One region of the Bacillus sp. AC266 genome, then DNA from elsewhere that is predicted to be linked to it. Evidence: riboswitches for the same ligand, from Rfam matches in the RefSeq annotation. Region 1 holds a riboswitch; each other region holds the start of a gene.
What was found. A riboswitch is a leader RNA that binds a small molecule or an ion and turns the genes downstream of it on or off. The one in region 1 is predicted to bind thiamine pyrophosphate.
Positions count from the first base shown of each region.

Region 1 (4,181 bases):
GGGAATTAAAAGTAGAGGAAGAAGACATATTCCGTGAATATAAAGTAATTCATGAGCCAGCAACAATTTCACATATAAAAGAAGTGAAAAGCGGTAAAGTTTCAAATATCTTTTTAACAGGAGCTACTGGTTATTTAGGTTCTCACATATTGCATGAATTACTAAAAGATACAACAGCACATATTTATTGCTTAGTAAGACCAACGCAAGATATACAACAAAGAATTGTTAATACATTAACAAATTACTTTAAAAATATAAAAAAAGAATGGCTACAACGTATAACAGCAGTACCTGGTGATCTCGGGGCAGAGAATCTTGGTATGAGTGAGGAAGAATTTAAAGTCATTCGTTCCAAGGTTGATACTGTAATTCATTGTGGTGCAGATGTAAGACATTTTGGAGATGTGGCTCAGTTTGAAAATGTGAATGTGCAAGGAACGGGTCGTATGCTAGCGTTAACTGAAGAAGGAGCGACATTCCACTTTGTTTCAACAATTGGTATTCCGATAGAATTAGCGATGGATCAATGGGATATATATGAAAAAACAGGTGATTTTAACTACGATGTGGTGTTGGAGAATGTGTATTCTAATAGTAAACTACAGGCAGAAAACCTTGTTCGTGAAGCGATAAAAGATGGTGTACGAGGAAATATTTATCGTGCGGGTAACTTAGCTTGTCATTCAGAAACAGGAAGGTTCCAACAAAATATTGAAGGAAATGCATTCTATCGTCTGATTAAAGCGATGTTACTTATTGGACAAGCTCCGAATGTAAAGTGGAAAATTGATTTTACACCAATTGATTTTGCTAGTAAATCGATTGTAACATATGTACAAGATTCACAAATAGCTGGAGAAATGTTACACATCTGTCACCCATGTCAAGTTGAATTTGAACATTTTATAAAGCTAATTGAGGGATGTGGATACAACCTTGAAATGGTTCCACTTTCGGAATATGTAAATACCGGGCTTGAATTAGCGAAGGGAAATGAAGTAATAGCAGAGCTAATTGCTTCTCAAGTTGCAGGAGATGGAGCACAGCAATCTGAAATTGTAATGGGTACTCGTAGAACGAATGAATGGATTAAGAAAAAAGAACTGGTAGTGCCAGCGATTAATAAAGAATTTATTCAGCAATTATTAGCTCATGGTGAAGAAGTTGGATATTTTCCAAAAATAATGAAATGATATGTACGCTTTTGTTTGTTCAATAAAATAAATCATGCTACAATGAAAACGAATTAAGAACCGGGGAGCCAATTGGCTGAGAGGATGTAAGTATACATCGACCCTCAACCTGATCTGGATAATGCCAGCGTAGGGAGTTACTTTAAAGTGATGTAGCATAAGTTATTATAGAATAACTTGTATACAAGGCTTTCCTACATGGTAGGAAAGCCTTTTCTTTTTTTGAAACCATATTTTGTAAGGGGGATTTTATTATGTCACAACAAGTTACAATTTCATTTTCAGTAGTACCACAAGCGAAGAACAAAGATGTGTATTCCGTTGTTGATAAAGCAATTGAAGTTGTACAACAGTCGGGAGTTCGTTATGAAGTAGGGGCAATGGAAACAACGTTGGAAGGAGAATTAGATGTACTTCTTGACGTCATTAAACGCGCGCAACAAGCTTGCGTCGATGCTGGAGCAGAAGAAGTAATTACTTCTATTAAAATTCACTATCGTCCAAGTACAGGCGTAACGATTGACGAAAAAGTTTGGAAGTACCGTGATGAATATGCAAAACCAGAAGCGATCTAAAATAATCACAACAATTTGGCTTATCCTTCTCATTGCTATATGGGAAGGATCTGTTTCATTATTTAAAATTGAGCCGTGGATTTTACCGAAGCCGTCTGCAATTGTGCAAGAGTTAATTGGAATGAAAGATTTACTATTACCGAATACAGTGCAAACGTTACAGGAAGTAATAATTGGGTTGTTTTTTGCAATTTTACTTGGGACGAGTATTGCTATCATTATGGATGTCATCCCTTTATTTCGGATTTTAATGAATCCATTGCTCGTTATTTCGCAAACAATTCCAATCGTTGTGCTCGCACCATTATTTATTATTTGGTTTGGATACGGAATGTTGCCAAAAGTAATGGTTGTTATTCTTGTTTGTTTCTTCCCAATTGCGCTTAGCATTTTAGAAGGTTTCCAAACGGTAGATAAAAATATGCTGAAACTGTTACAAACAATGAAGGCAACGAAATGGCAAGTTTACCAGAAAGTAAAGTTTCCAGCAGTACTCCCATACTTTTTCTCAGGTTTAAAAATTGCTGTTACATATAGTGTGATGGGGGCGATTATTGGGGAATGGCTTGGTGCCAGTGAAGGATTAGGAGTTATGCTTACAAGAGCAACAAAATCCTTTTTAACGGCTCGAGTATTTGGTGTTGCAGCGATTATCGTCATGGTGACATTATGTCTGTACTTTATTGTTGAATTTATGGCAAGAATAACAGCACCATGGATATACAGAAAGGGCGGCAGAAAATGAAAAAAGGTTTAAAAATTATGTTAGCTGCATTATTAGCAGTAACTGTTGCCGGATGTAATCCGGCGAAGAAAGAAGAAAGTTCAAGTAAAGATAAAAAAGTAAAAGTCGTTTTAGATTGGTTTCCAAATACGAATCATACTGGCTTATATGTAGCGCAAACGAAAGATTATTACAAAAAGCAAGGGCTTGATGTAGAAATTATCCAGCCTGGTGATAATGTAACGGCAGAGCAGATGATTGCTTCTGGGAAAGCAGACTTTGCGATAAGCGCACAAGAAAATGTAACATTAGCTCGTGTTGAAGGAATCCCAGTTGTTTCTGTTGGTGCAATTATTCAGCATAATACCTCTGCTTTTGCATCTCTAAAAAAAGATAATATGACGTCACCGAAAGATTTTGAAGGTAAACGTTATGGCGGCTGGGGGGGACCAGCAGAAGAAGCGACGTTAAAGACGATTATGGAGAAACATCAAGCTGATTTTAATAAAGTTGAAAAAATTATTCTTGGACAAACAGATTTCTTTAAATCAATCGGTCGTGATGCAGACTTTGAATGGATTTATTATGGATGGGATGGAATTGAAGCGAAGCGTCAAGGAAAAGAGTTAAATACAATTATGGTAAAAGACTTAGATCCAGCGCTTGATTTCTATAGTCCTGTTATTATTACAAGTGAAAAACATACGAAGCAAGATAAAGATTTTGTGAAAAAATTTATGACGGCAACGACGGAAGGTTATGATTTTGCAATTAAAGAACCGAAAGAAGCTGCGGATATTTTAATTAAAGCTGTTCCAGATGTGAATAAAGAATTAGTACAAGAAAGCCAAAAGTGGTTAAGTACAAAGTATCAAGATGATGCAAAAGCGTGGGGAGTACAGAAGGAAGAGATTTGGACAAATTACATGAATTTCTTATATGACAACAAAGTTATTAAAAAGAAAATCGATGTAAAAGATGCCTTTACAAATGAATTCCTTCCAAGTGAAAAATGAGTGGATTACAAATAAAAGATATTGTAAAAGCTTTCGATGGAAAGAATGTATTAGCAAATATTAGTGCGTCTATACAAGAGGGAGAGTTTGTCTCTTTTGTAGGTCCGAGTGGTTGTGGAAAAAGTACATTATTAAATATGATTGCAAGTGTTGAAGAGCCAACGAGCGGAGAAGTGTTTTATAACGAGGAGTATGTAAAAAAACAAGATGTTGTTAGTTATATGCCACAACAAGATTTATTACTACCGTGGCGATCGGCTTTGCAAAATATCGTTCTTCCATTGGAAATCGAAGGGAAGCCTAAAAAACAAAGGCTGACAGAAGGAATGGAAGCATTAAAGCAATTTGAGCTAGATGAATATGCAGATCATTATCCAGATGAATTATCAGGTGGAATGCGTCAAAGAATTAGTTTCCTTCGTACGTATTTATGTGAAAAGCCAATTATGCTGCTGGATGAGCCTTTTGGAAAATTAGATGCATTTACAAAAATGGAAGTACACAGTTGGCTTTTAAATTCTTGGCATCAAGAAAAGCAAACAATTGTTATGGTTACACATGACTTAGATGAGGCAATTTTACTTTCTGATCGCGTATTTATTTTATCTCAAAGACCAGCATCAATAGTTGGCGAGGTCCAAGTGGAATTACCTAGGCCGCGAACGATGGA
Region 1 covers NZ_CEEDEC010000008.1:108,093-112,273, forward strand. The annotation lists gene AC0IXC_RS25475 (non-ribosomal peptide synthetase family protein) at 1-1,196, shown strand, start outside; TPP riboswitch at 1,248-1,349, shown strand; gene AC0IXC_RS25480 (MTH1187 family thiamine-binding protein) at 1,451-1,771, shown strand; gene AC0IXC_RS25485 (ABC transporter permease) at 1,743-2,516, shown strand; gene AC0IXC_RS25490 (ABC transporter substrate-binding protein) at 2,513-3,511, shown strand; gene AC0IXC_RS25495 (ABC transporter ATP-binding protein) at 3,508-4,181, shown strand, end outside.

Region 2 (4,181 bases), on a different contig from region 1:
GAAGCCCCCTTTGCTACCGTCTTAGCAAAGGGGGCTTCTTCTATATTTAAGTTAGGTACAGTGTGATCAATCAAGTAAAGAGGTGTAACGTGTTATTGATATAAGTGACTACCAGTTTCTTTGAATTCTACCGCTTTCTCTTTCATTCCTTTTTCAATTGCTTCTGTCGTTTCTAAGTCATTTTCTTTCGCATATTCACGAATATCATGTGAAATTCTCATACTACAAAACTTTGGGCCACACATTGAACAGAAATGCGCTGTTTTCGCCCCTTCTGCTGGCAACGTTTCATCATGGTACTCCATCGCGCGTTCAGGATCTAAAGATAAATTAAATTGGTCGCGCCAACGGAATTCAAATCGTGCTTTTGAAAGTGCATCATCACGCTGATGAGCCGTTTTATGCCCTTTCGCAAGATCGGCTGCATGCGCAGCGATTTTGTACGTAATAACCCCTTCGCGAACATCATCTTTGTTCGGTAAACCTAAATGTTCTTTCGGGGTTACATAACAAAGCATCGCCGTTCCAAACCAGCCGATCATCGCAGCACCAATCGCTGAAGTAATATGATCATAACCTGGTGCAATATCTGTCGTTAACGGCCCAAGTGTATAGAACGGCGCACCCTGACAAATATCAAGTTCTTTCTCCATATTTTCTTTAATTAAATGCATCGGTACATGCCCAGGTCCTTCAATCATAACTTGCACATCATGTTTCCAAGCGATTTTTGTTAATTCACCAAGTGTCTCAAGCTCAGAAAACTGCGCTTCGTCATTTGCATCTGCAATAGAACCTGGACGTAATCCATCTCCAAGAGAAAACGAAACATCGTACTGCTTCATAATTTCACAAATCTCTTCAAAGTGAGTATATAGGAAGTTTTCTTTATGATGGAATAAACACCACTGCGCCATAATCGAACCACCGCGCGAAACAATACCTGTCATACGCTTTGCAGTAATTGGAATATAACGAAGTAATACACCAGCGTGAATCGTGAAGTAATCAACGCCTTGCTCCGCCTGCTCAATTAACGTATCACGATACACTTCCCACGTTAAATCCTCTGCAATTCCGTTTACTTTTTCAAGCGCTTGATAAATTGGCACAGTTCCAACTGGTACCGGAGCATTACGAATAATCCACTCACGTGTTGTATGAATGTTTTTACCTGTAGATAAATCCATAATCGTATCTGCACCCCAGCGAGTCGCCCACGTCATCTTCTCTACTTCTTCTGCAATAGAAGACGATACAGCAGAGTTTCCGATATTTGCATTTACCTTCACGTGAAAATTACGTCCAATTATCATCGGTTCCGCTTCAGGATGGTTAATGTTTGCCGGCAAAATCGCACGACCTTCTGCAATCTCCTTACGAACAAATTCAGGCTCTACCCCTTCACGAATCGCAACATATTCCATCTCAGACGTAATAATGCCATTACGCGCATAATGCATTTGCGAAACATTTGCACCTTGCTTCGCTCTAAGCGGCTTACGATCCATTTGCGGGAAAACAGGTGTATGTTTTGAAGCCACTTTCACACCGTCATCCTCAGGTTTAATTTCGCGTCCTTCATAAGCTTCCACATCACCACGCCCCAAGGTCCAAGAGTGGCGCGGCGCCTGCAACCCTTTTTCCAGCTCCACTTTATACTCTGGATCTGTATAAGGTCCACTCGTATCATACACACGGATTGGCGGATTTTGAACACCGTTCGTATCGCTTTGTTCAATCTCACGCATTGGTACTTTCATACCTTCACGTGTTCCATCCACATACACTTTCTTACTTCCTGGTAAACTCGATTTCAATTCAATTTGCTCAGCTGAAACAGACTGTTTCATAACCTTTGTTGCCCCCCTGTTCGTGACAAGGACGAGATATGGCCAGCGCATGCCAAAATAAAAAGAGCCAGGTCCATAAAAGAATAAGGACCTGGCTCATAAAGACATAATTATGTAAAGCCGTTAACTTCCCTACGCTGGTACGAGCCAGATCAGGTCCAAAGGGTTAAGAAGTTCACACGCTTCTCTCTCAGCCTACGCATACGTTAGGCACCCCTAGTTTATCACTGATTTAATTTTCAATACTTTCCCATCATACACTATAATCTGAAAAATGCAAAGTTTATTTCTTTTGTTGTTTACGGAATCATCCAAGTTAAATAATAAGCCTGCACATACGTCATAATCCCAACAATAGTAACGAAGAATAAACTATGCTTCAATGTAAAGCGGAACAAATCTGACTCTTTCCCAGCAAGTCCAACTGCCGCACAAGCAATCGCAATTGATTGCGGAGAAATCATTTTACCTGTTACACCGCCCGTTGTATTTGCTGCAACAAGAAGCACTTCAGATACACCGACTTGCTGCGCTGTAATTGCTTGTAAATTCGAGAACAGTGCGTTCGCTGACGTATCTGATCCTGTTAAGAATACGCCAATCCATCCTAAGAATGGTGAGAAGAACGGGAATAGTCCGCCAGTTCCTGCAAGTGCTAACGCTAATGTAGAAGATAGACCAGAATAGTTTGCGATAAATGCGAATCCTAATACGAATCCAATAGATAGAATTGGCATTTTTAGTTCATTTAACGTTTCTTTAAATGTTGCTACTGCATCTTTTGCACTCATTTTCAAAATAAAAATAGAAATGATACAAGCAATTAAAATTGCTGTTCCAGTCGCTGATAAAATATCTAATTTCAAGATTGCTTCATAAGGTGTTGGTTTATTTACAATAGGCTCTGCTTTCATTACTAAATTGTGCAAGCCTGGAACTTCAAATTTAAATACGAGACTTTCTAAAGCCCCGCCCGGAGCGAATAATGCTTTAAAGAAACTTTGGCTCCAAATGACTACCATCACAGTTAAAATAATGAACGGAGACCATGCTTTTACTACTTTTCCTACCGTTAGTTTCGGCATAGATGTCGTTGTCGTCGCCGCGGCTACTTCACTATTCGCTTGCTTAGTTTGATAAATTTCTTTCGGCTGCCAAACTTTTAAGAATAGCGATAAACTTACTAAACTTACAAGTGCTGACGTAATATCAGGAAGTTCTGGTCCTAAAAACGTCGCTGTAATAAACTGTGTAATTGCAAATGAACTACCCGCTACAAATAAAGCAGGCCACGTTTGTTTTACTCCTTTAAAGCCATCCATTAAAAATACGATAAAGAACGGAACAAATAAAGATAAGAACGGTAATTGATGCCCAGCCATTTGTCCAATTTTATGTGGATCAATGCCTGTCACTTGTCCAGCAACTGTAATCGGAATCCCCATCGCTCCGAAAGCTACTGGTGCAGTATTTGCGATTAAACAAAGACCTGCTGCATATAAAGGATTTAGCCCAAGGCCTGCCAGAAGTGCTGCCGTAATCGCTACTGGTGCACCAAATCCTGCTGCCCCTTCCAAAAATGCTCCAAATGAAAATCCAATTAAAATAACGAGTAAACGATGGTCATTCGTAATGGATAATACAGATGCACGAATGACATCAAATTGACCTGTTTTCACAGAAATTTTATATAAAAATACTGACATAATGATAATCCACGCAATTGGCCATAATCCGTATAAGAAACCGTATCCGGTCGCTGCCATTGCCATTGTGAATGGCATTTTATACGCAAATAACGCCACCAAAATCGTTAATACAACTGTAATAAATCCTGCCACATACCCCTTCATGCGGAAAACCGCTAAAGCTAAGAAAAAAAAGATGATTGGAATAAGTGCGACTGCTGCCGAAATCCAAATGTTACCGAACGGATCGTAAACTTGTGTCCATGTGTTCATTGTTCTCTCCCCCTAAAGAATCCCCTTTTAAATAAGATATAACCTTATCAATAGACTACCAGGTCATCATACCTTTAAGTCTAAAAAATACAAAACGTTCAAGAAAACGTTTTCAATAATTTTATCACAACAATTTTCATTTAAAAAGATTTTTTCGAAAATTTCATCATTTAAAAAGGAAATCTTACAAAAGCGTCACGTTTTTGTAATGTTAATCGATAGGAAGGTTGCCAAATTTATCGCATACTAAAAGTATAACAACGGACATTACTTATGAGGTGATATATATGAACGGAAACAAAATATTAGCAGCTTTATCATACTTTAGTGTATTATTTGCACCTATCTTATTCCCTATTATCGTGTG
Region 2 covers NZ_CEEDEC010000004.1:286,226-290,406, forward strand. The annotation lists gene thiC (phosphomethylpyrimidine synthase ThiC) at 93-1,853, opposite strand; TPP riboswitch at 1,966-2,081, opposite strand; gene lldP (L-lactate permease) at 2,153-3,814, opposite strand; gene AC0IXC_RS18525 (magnetosome magnetite crystal formation protein family) at 4,102-4,181, shown strand, end outside.
Region 2: another riboswitch for thiamine pyrophosphate. It lies ahead of thiC (phosphomethylpyrimidine synthase ThiC); the one in region 1 lies ahead of AC0IXC_RS25480 (MTH1187 family thiamine-binding protein).

Region 3 (4,181 bases), on a different contig from region 1:
AACTAATAATGTAAACACAAAGATGCGTTTTAATAATTTCATGAATGTTTCCTCCAACTAATAAATTTCTTTTCTAATATCGAAACAAGTATGACGAAGAAAATAGCTAATAATGATAACAATACAATTGGTGCAAATACACCAGCTCCGTCTAACTGCGTCATCATTCTTTTACTGAAATATCCAAGCCCAGCTTGTGCACCGAGCCATTCACCAATCGCTGCCCCAATAACGCTAAGTGGTATCGCAATTTTTAACGCTGAAAAAAAATAAGGAAGAGCAGATGGCAACTTTAGCTTTAGAAAAACATCTTTTTTCGTTGCACCATATGTAACTAATAGCTCCTCCCATTCTTTTTTCGTACTGCGCAGTCCATCATACGTATTGACCGCAATTGGGAAAAACGTAATTAAAACGGTAACAACAACCTTACTCCAGATGGTATATCCAAACCATAAAACGAAGAGCGGTGCAAGCGCAGTGATCGGGATTGTTTGTGAAGCAACTAATAACGGATAAAATGCTCTTTCCATCCACGTACTCGCATTCATTAACATTGCTAGCCCTACGCCCAGTACGATAGAAATAACAACGCCTATTAAAACGACGTATAACGTTGCAGGTAAATGAACCGTAAATAATATATCTTTCAGCGCCCATATCTTCATTACAATTGCAGAAGGTGATGGCAAAATGTACATCTCATCTACAATTCTTGCTCCTACTTCCCACAGAGCAAGTAAAATTCCACTTAATATAAGGGCAGGTAATAACTCCTTCAAGCGATTCATCATACGAGTACCTGCCTTTGTAACATACTAAGGAGCTCTTCTTTAAGCGCTAACACTTCAGGCTTATATAAATCTTTTCTTGTTCGGTTACGATCAAGCGGCACAATTCGCTCAGTTAAAGTTGCTATCGGTTGATTTTCTACAACCAAAATTCGATTAGAAAGAAACAATGCTTCTTCAACATCATGAGTGATAAATAAAATTGTTTTTTCCCACTCTTTCCATTGTTCAAACAACCATTCTTGCAAAGATGCCTTCGTTAAAGCGTCCAATGCGCTAAACGGTTCATCTAACAATAATATCTCCCCTCCTGTTAATAAAGTTCGGATAAAAGATACGCGTTGCCTCATACCACCAGATAAATCTTTCGGATATTTTTTCTCGTACCCTTGTAAACCAAATTTATGTAACAGTTCTTTCGCTTTTACTTGCGCTTCTTTCTTCTGCACACCTTGGCACTCTAGCGGCAGGGCCGCATTCTCAATAATCGTCCTCCACGGCAAGAGCATATCTTTTTGGGGCATATACCCTACAGAATGACTCTTCTTTGTTTCTGTCAGCTCTATCTGTCCAGTACTTGCCTCTTCTAAGCCTATAATAAGGCGAAATAAAGTACTTTTCCCGCATCCACTCGGTCCGATAATACTTACAAACTCTTTATCTTGTATAGAAGCATTTAATTCATTGATGATTGGTTTTTCATCATAATGAAAGGAAACATTATGAAACTGTAGTATGTTCTTGCTCCTCAAAACCCCACATCTCCTTACGATAAGCCATATCCCAGAATAAATATTCAAATCGGCTGGAATATAAGAAAATCTCCTCTAATCGGTCTAGCTCTTTCTCTGACTTTCCAACTGCCATTTCATTTAATAAATCTATTAACCAAATACAAAGGTTACCGTATTCTTCAGAACTATATCCTTGAATCCACTCTCCAAAGAACTCATGATCTCTTGCTCCAGGAATATCATTTAAACGCTTTCCGATCTCCCAATAGCTCCACATACATGGAAGTAAAGCTGATATTAATTCTGCAAGTGTGCCATTTTGAGATACAGACATCATGTAATTTGTATAGGCTAAATTTTTAGCAGATGGTTTCGCAGATTCTATCTCCTCTACAGTAATGCCAAGTTTGTTTGCATACTGTTTATGGATCGTCATTTCTCCATTTAAAATCCCATCAATTTGCTCTGCAAATTTTGCCATAACTTGTGGATTCGTTGCCTTTACAACCCCAATTGCATATAGCTTTGCATAATCTAACAAATATAAATAATCTTGAATAATATAGTACTGGAATTTGTCTTTTTCCAACGTACCATCCCCCATACCTACTACAAACGGATGATTATGACTTTTCTCCCAAACAGGCTGCACCGTATCAAATAATTTTTCACAAAATTTCATTAATAATTCCCCTTCCTATATATCTATTTATCTCAATAAAAAAACCACTTCTGTATATAAGAAGTGGTTACAGCAAATAAAATTATAATTTATTCGTTGTTCCACTTCCCTTCGCTAGTATTATCTAGATCAGGTGTTGTAAGGGTTAAGGATTATTCCTCTCTCAGCACGAAAAGCACCCCTAGTGGTGTTAATATGAAATTTTCAAATAAAAAAGCCCCGTTTCTATACGCAAAGAAACGGGGACTCATTGTTAATGTCCGAATTGCTTCCCTACGCTAGCATAATCTAGATCAGGTAATAAAAAGGATCAAAGGCTTATGGCCCTACTCTCAGCTGGCAACACCAGCCCTCCTAGCAAACTATAAAATTATCACTGTCAGTATAACATCGCCATAAGACATCATCAACTGTTTTAATTTTCTTAATTGCGAATTAAATCTCAACGTGTTAAACAAATATAAATGCGACCTCACAAATGATATATACAATATTTATATACGAATCTCTCTTCTGACATTATTTTTATTGATTTCATATTACATTTATGTGAATACGACCAATATATTATATCTTTATACTATAATAAAATTACAACTATACAACTAGAGGAGGTCTTTATTACATGAATATGAAAGCCACAGCTTTAACAGCAACTACTATCGCAATTGCTTCTTTACTTCCTTCTATGGGAGAATCCGATATACAAACAGCGGCTGCTAAGCAACCATCTACAGTAAAAACTGGATATGTAAAAATTGACAACGTTGCACTACATCAAAATAGCCATACAGACAGTGCAATAGTTGATACCATTCGATTTAATAGCCCGGTTACTATTCTTGAAACAGTTCAAGATTGGTATAAAGTATCTGTTAACAACAAAACAGGCTATATGAAAAAAGATGCAATTCTATTCAAAAAAAATGTTCAACCAAAGTCTCAATATATCGTAAATGCAAACGCATTAAACGTTCGTTCTGAACCTAATACAGAGTCTTCTATTCTAGATATATTACCAAATGGTCAATTCATTACCATTCAAGGTGAACAAGGAGATTGGTACAAAATATTACATAACGGTCAAATTGGTTACGTACAAAAAACATTTGTATCTAATGGATCCACACCTCTAGTAAAAGGTGTAACAGTACAAGGTTCTCCTTCTTATACTGTTGCAACACCAAAATTAAATGTACGTAGCAATGCTAGCACAAGTGGCACTCTACTTGGCTCATTACAAAATGGTACACAAGTACAAGTAGTAGAAACGGTAGGTACTTGGTATAAAATTCGTTTTGGCACAGGATACGGATATGTAGCAAAACACTATGTAGTGCAAAATCAAAATCAAAATCAAGCACAAGCTAAAACAGCTCAACCTGCATCAATTCCAGCAGTTTTCAAATTCCCTACTCAAGGGAAAATCAGCTCCACTTTTGATATGCGCTGGGAGCAAATGCATTATGGTATAGATATAGCAGCACAAGGAAATGTCTCTATTCAAGCTGCTGCTGCAGGTAAGGTTGTGAAATCTTATTATTCGGCTAGCTACGGCAATGTCGTGTTCATCGCCCATCAAATAAATGGGAAATTATATACAACAGTTTATGCTCATATGAAGGATCGCACTGTACAAGCTGGTGATCAAGTACAAACTGGACAATTAGTAGGTCATATGGGAAACACAGGTCATTCATACGGGCAACATCTCCATTTTGAATTACATAATGGGGAATGGAATTTTGAAAAAACAAATGCAGTAAACCCACTGCCATATTTAGTTAGGTAAATTATATGCCACGCAATATACCTCTCTTTATTGAATACCTGGCCTTTTTAGGTTTAATCTGTTGTTTAATCATTTATAATACGAACACTGTATTTTTATCTATTATTATTGCTTTTGTTGCTTTAGAAATCATTATGGAAGCATTACAAATGCGGCTAAAACAAAAAATTGCCCATATTTAT
Region 3 covers NZ_CEEDEC010000005.1:393,337-397,517, forward strand. The annotation lists gene AC0IXC_RS22005 (ABC transporter substrate-binding protein) at 1-42, opposite strand, end outside; gene AC0IXC_RS22010 (ABC transporter permease) at 39-791, opposite strand; gene AC0IXC_RS22015 (ABC transporter ATP-binding protein) at 791-1,543, opposite strand; gene tenA (thiaminase II) at 1,512-2,207, opposite strand; TPP riboswitch at 2,297-2,400, opposite strand; TPP riboswitch at 2,461-2,573, opposite strand; gene AC0IXC_RS22025 (SH3 domain-containing protein) at 2,833-3,999, shown strand; gene AC0IXC_RS22030 (hypothetical protein) at 4,005-4,181, shown strand, end outside.
Region 3: another riboswitch for thiamine pyrophosphate. It lies ahead of tenA (thiaminase II); the one in region 1 lies ahead of AC0IXC_RS25480 (MTH1187 family thiamine-binding protein).

Region 4 (4,181 bases), on a different contig from region 1:
GAATTAATATGAATGATGATGGTATTGATACGAATGAAGTAGAAAAAAGTTTGCGTGAAAAGGATTTTGATTTCGCGTATTTAATCCCTTCTTATCATAATCCGACTGGTATTGTTACGAGTTCGGAGAAAAGAACGGAATTGATGAGGTTATTTTCAAAATACAAGATCCCTATTATAGAGGATGGGTTTAATGAAGAATTACGTTATTCGGGTTCACATTTATCGCCATTATTAACTTTTGCAGGGGCTGGTAATAATGTGATTTATATTAGTAGCTTTTCAAAGGTACTTTTTCCTGGTTTACGTGTAGGTTGGATCATTGCAGATAAAGAACTGATACATTATTTAGAAAGTGTTAAAAGAGCCAGAACCATTCACACATCTACGTTAGATCAAGCTGTTCTGTTTCAATATTTACATGAAGGATATTTTGAAAAATATTTAAAAAAAGCAAGATCTGTTTATAAGAAAAAATATGAGTTAGCTGTTGGGGCGTGTAATCAGTACATTCCGTTTAAAAGAATGACTGGAGACGGTGGACTTCATTTGTTTATAGAGTTGGAAGAAAAAATTCAAGCCCGCACACTTTTACAAAAGTGTTATGAGAAAGGAGTTACTTTTTCTCCTGGAGATGTTTTTTACTCTGATGGAGGAGGAGCGAACACATTCCGATTAGGATTTTCACGTTTGAAAGAACAGGAAATTGTTAGCGGGATTCAAATAATTGGTGAAACTTTAAAAAATGAAACTTGGAGTTGAGAAAATGAGAATTGGCGTTATTATGGGAGGAGTATCCTCTGAAAAACAAGTATCAATTATGACTGGGAATGAAATGATTGCACATTTAGATAAGAGTAAATATGAAATCGTTCCAATTACGTTAAATGAAAAAATGGATTTAATTGAAAAAGCGAAAGACATTGATTTTGCATTGCTAGCATTACACGGAAAATACGGAGAAGATGGTACGGTTCAAGGGACGCTTGAGAGTTTAGGTATTCCATATAGCGGCAGTAATATGTTATCTAGCGGTATATGTATGGATAAAAATATTTCAAAAAAGATTTTGCGTTATGAAGGAGTAGAAACACCAGATTGGATTGAACTTACAAAAATGGAGGATCTAAAGCTTGAGGAATTAGATAAATTAGGATTTCCATTAGTGGTAAAACCAAACTCTGGCGGCTCAAGTGTTGGAGTTAAGATTGTCTATGATAAAAATGAATTAATCTCTATGCTAGAAACTGTATTCGAATGGGATTCTGAAGTAGTAATTGAGAAGTATATAAAAGGTGACGAGATTACATGTTCAATTTTTGATGGGCAACAGTTACCTATCATTTCGATTCGACATGCTGCTGTGTTCTTTGACTATAATGCAAAATATGATGATACTAGTACAGTTGAAGAAGTTATTGAACTTCCAGCTGAAATAAAGGAACGTGTAAATAAAGCGTCACTGGCTTGTTATAAAGCATTAAAATGTAGTGTTTATGCAAGGGTTGATATGATGGTGAAGGAAGGAATTCCATATGTAATGGAAGTTAATACATTACCAGGGATGACACAATCAAGTTTACTGCCAAAAAGTGCGGAAGCAGCGGGAATTAATTATAGCAAACTATTAGATATGATAATTGAAACTTCATTAAAAGTAAGGAAAGAAGAAGGTTTTTAAGGTAGTTATATAATTAATTCTTTTGACAGTTCCACGAATTATGCTATGATAATTACAATACGACAACTAAATATTTATCCACTAGGGGGGCCTTTTATAGGCTGAGATCAGATGAAATTTTGAGACTCTTAGTACCTGATCTGGTTAATGCCAGCGTAGGAAAGTGGGAAAGACGTTGCTATTTAACGAATAAATACTGTCAATTTCACTTTCTTTACGCCTGTAAAGAAAGTTTTTTTATTTTACAGCTTTAATAATTGTGGATAAATACGTATATTTTTTACATTATTTGGAGGAATTTAAATGACTTTTTCACAATCATTACGTAAAGAAGTAGATTCAATTTGGGAAGCAAGTTTTAACCATCCTTTTGTAAAAAAACTAGGCGAAGGAACATTAGATTTAGCTAGTTTTCGATATTATGTGCTTCAAGATTCTTATTATTTGAGTCATTTTGCTAGAGTACAAACGTTAGGTGCTGCAAAGGCTCTTGAATTAGAAACGACAGCTCGTATGGCACACCATGCACAAAATACGTATGAAGCTGAGTTATCATTACATGAGAATTTCGCAAAGAAATTAGGGATTACAAAAGAAGAAAAAGATAATTTTATTCCTGCGCCAACTGCATATGCATATACATCTCATATGTATCGTGCAGCTTATGAAGGGCATTTAGGAGATATTATTGCGGCTATTTTACCTTGTTATTGGTTATATTATGAAATCGGTGAACGGTTAAAAGAATGTCAACCAGAAGAGCCAATTTATCAAGAATGGATTTCTGCATATGGATCTGATTGGTTCCGTACTCTAGTAGAAGAGCAAATCACACGATTAGATACGATCGCTGAAAAAGTAACAGAGGCAGACCGTAATCGTATGAGACAACATTTTATTTTTAGTAGTCAATATGAATATTCATTTTGGGAAATGGCATATACATTAGAAAAATGGCCGGTGAATGAAGAAGTTAAAGGTGTTATTTAATTAAGAGTATATAAAAGGTATCGCTATATAAAGAGGCGATACCTTTTATTATATTTAGTTTCTGTAATTTTTTTGTAAATCATATATAAAAAAATATAATAATTAATTATAATGATTTTATAATATAAAGTCCCATAAGGAGGTAGTTATATGTTAATAGTTACTTTATATTAATTTGATTTTAATAATGTTTTATTTATATAAACGAATGTAATTTAGCTATTTCCTTTAATGTGCTTGGTTAAAATTTGATTCGTTAATGCTTAAAAAATTGGTATCTTTTCTAGTATTATTCATGATCAATATAAATTAAGAGAGGAAGTATTAATAATATGGAAAAATTACAGTTATTAGCATTTAAAAATATAGTAGAACCCCTCTATAATGAGAAAGTATCGTATATTTATTTTCCTATTGAATGGCTTGAGATTGTAGAGATACATTATAGAACATTTTTATTAACGAGCAAATTAAAACTTGTAAATGAAAGATTGTATGAAATGTTTTCTGATATATTATTCATTCAGCATAATCCATATATATTAAAGGAAGATACGCCCTGGATTGTAGCAAAAGAACCAATGAAACAAGAACAGTTAGACTATATTTTCCAAAGCTGGTATGAGGTTATTCATGATTGGAAACCTAATAAATTAATAGATCCACCACATTTAGAATGGCAGTATGATTTAATTAGTAATTTGCCAGCATTACATGATAAAAAAACGTTTTCTAAATGGGTACCAGCTCTAATTACTCATATTTTTTGCGAACAGCCTTTACATTTGGAAAATAAAAATGAGGAAGAAATATATTTTTCACCACTGCGATCACAACATGTTTCTGAAGCGATGTCTGAGCCAATTAAAGATGAAGAAACACATGATTATTTCTCTTATGTATATCGGTTTGAATACGTAACTCGTGGAGGTGAGAATATTCCGCTATTAAAAGTATCTGTAGGGATTAGGAGGTTTTATCAACAATATAATCATAAAGATATCCCTATACTTTTAGGGCGAAAGCGGAGCCAAATACTGATTTCAACTCCTGAATTTGAATCAAATAATAAAAAGCAAAGATTTGTAAAGTTAAAAGTACAACAAGCTGTAAAAGGAATAAAGTGGATTAAACGTTTTAGAAATTTAAAAGATGATTATAGGATAGGGGGAGAAGTTAAATTAGAGAACATTCTCCAATGTCCGAAAGAGTATATTAGAGGAACAAAGATAAGAGTGCTTCTTCCATATAACGAAAATATATATAAAGTTCAAGGAACAAAAATAAAATTTGGTATAAAAGTAAGAGAAAAAGAGGAACTTTTTAATGAATTCCAACGAATATGCCCATATTTCACATTACTTCCAGAATGTGAAAATGTATTAACTAATAATGAGAATGCGTTATTACCTTTATTTGCCCCAAAGGGATTAGAATCAATTACGTTAGAAGTATGGTCAGATGATATAGTAATAGAGATAGAACAAGCGTTATTAGATAGCAAAATAGTT
Region 4 covers NZ_CEEDEC010000001.1:700,340-704,520, forward strand. The annotation lists gene pdxR (MocR-like pyridoxine biosynthesis transcription factor PdxR) at 1-761, shown strand, start outside; gene ddlB (D-alanine--D-alanine ligase) at 766-1,680, shown strand; TPP riboswitch at 1,754-1,859, shown strand; gene tenA (thiaminase II) at 1,984-2,670, shown strand; gene AC0IXC_RS03680 (pPIWI_RE module domain-containing protein) at 3,003-4,181, shown strand, end outside.
Region 4: another riboswitch for thiamine pyrophosphate. It lies ahead of tenA (thiaminase II); the one in region 1 lies ahead of AC0IXC_RS25480 (MTH1187 family thiamine-binding protein).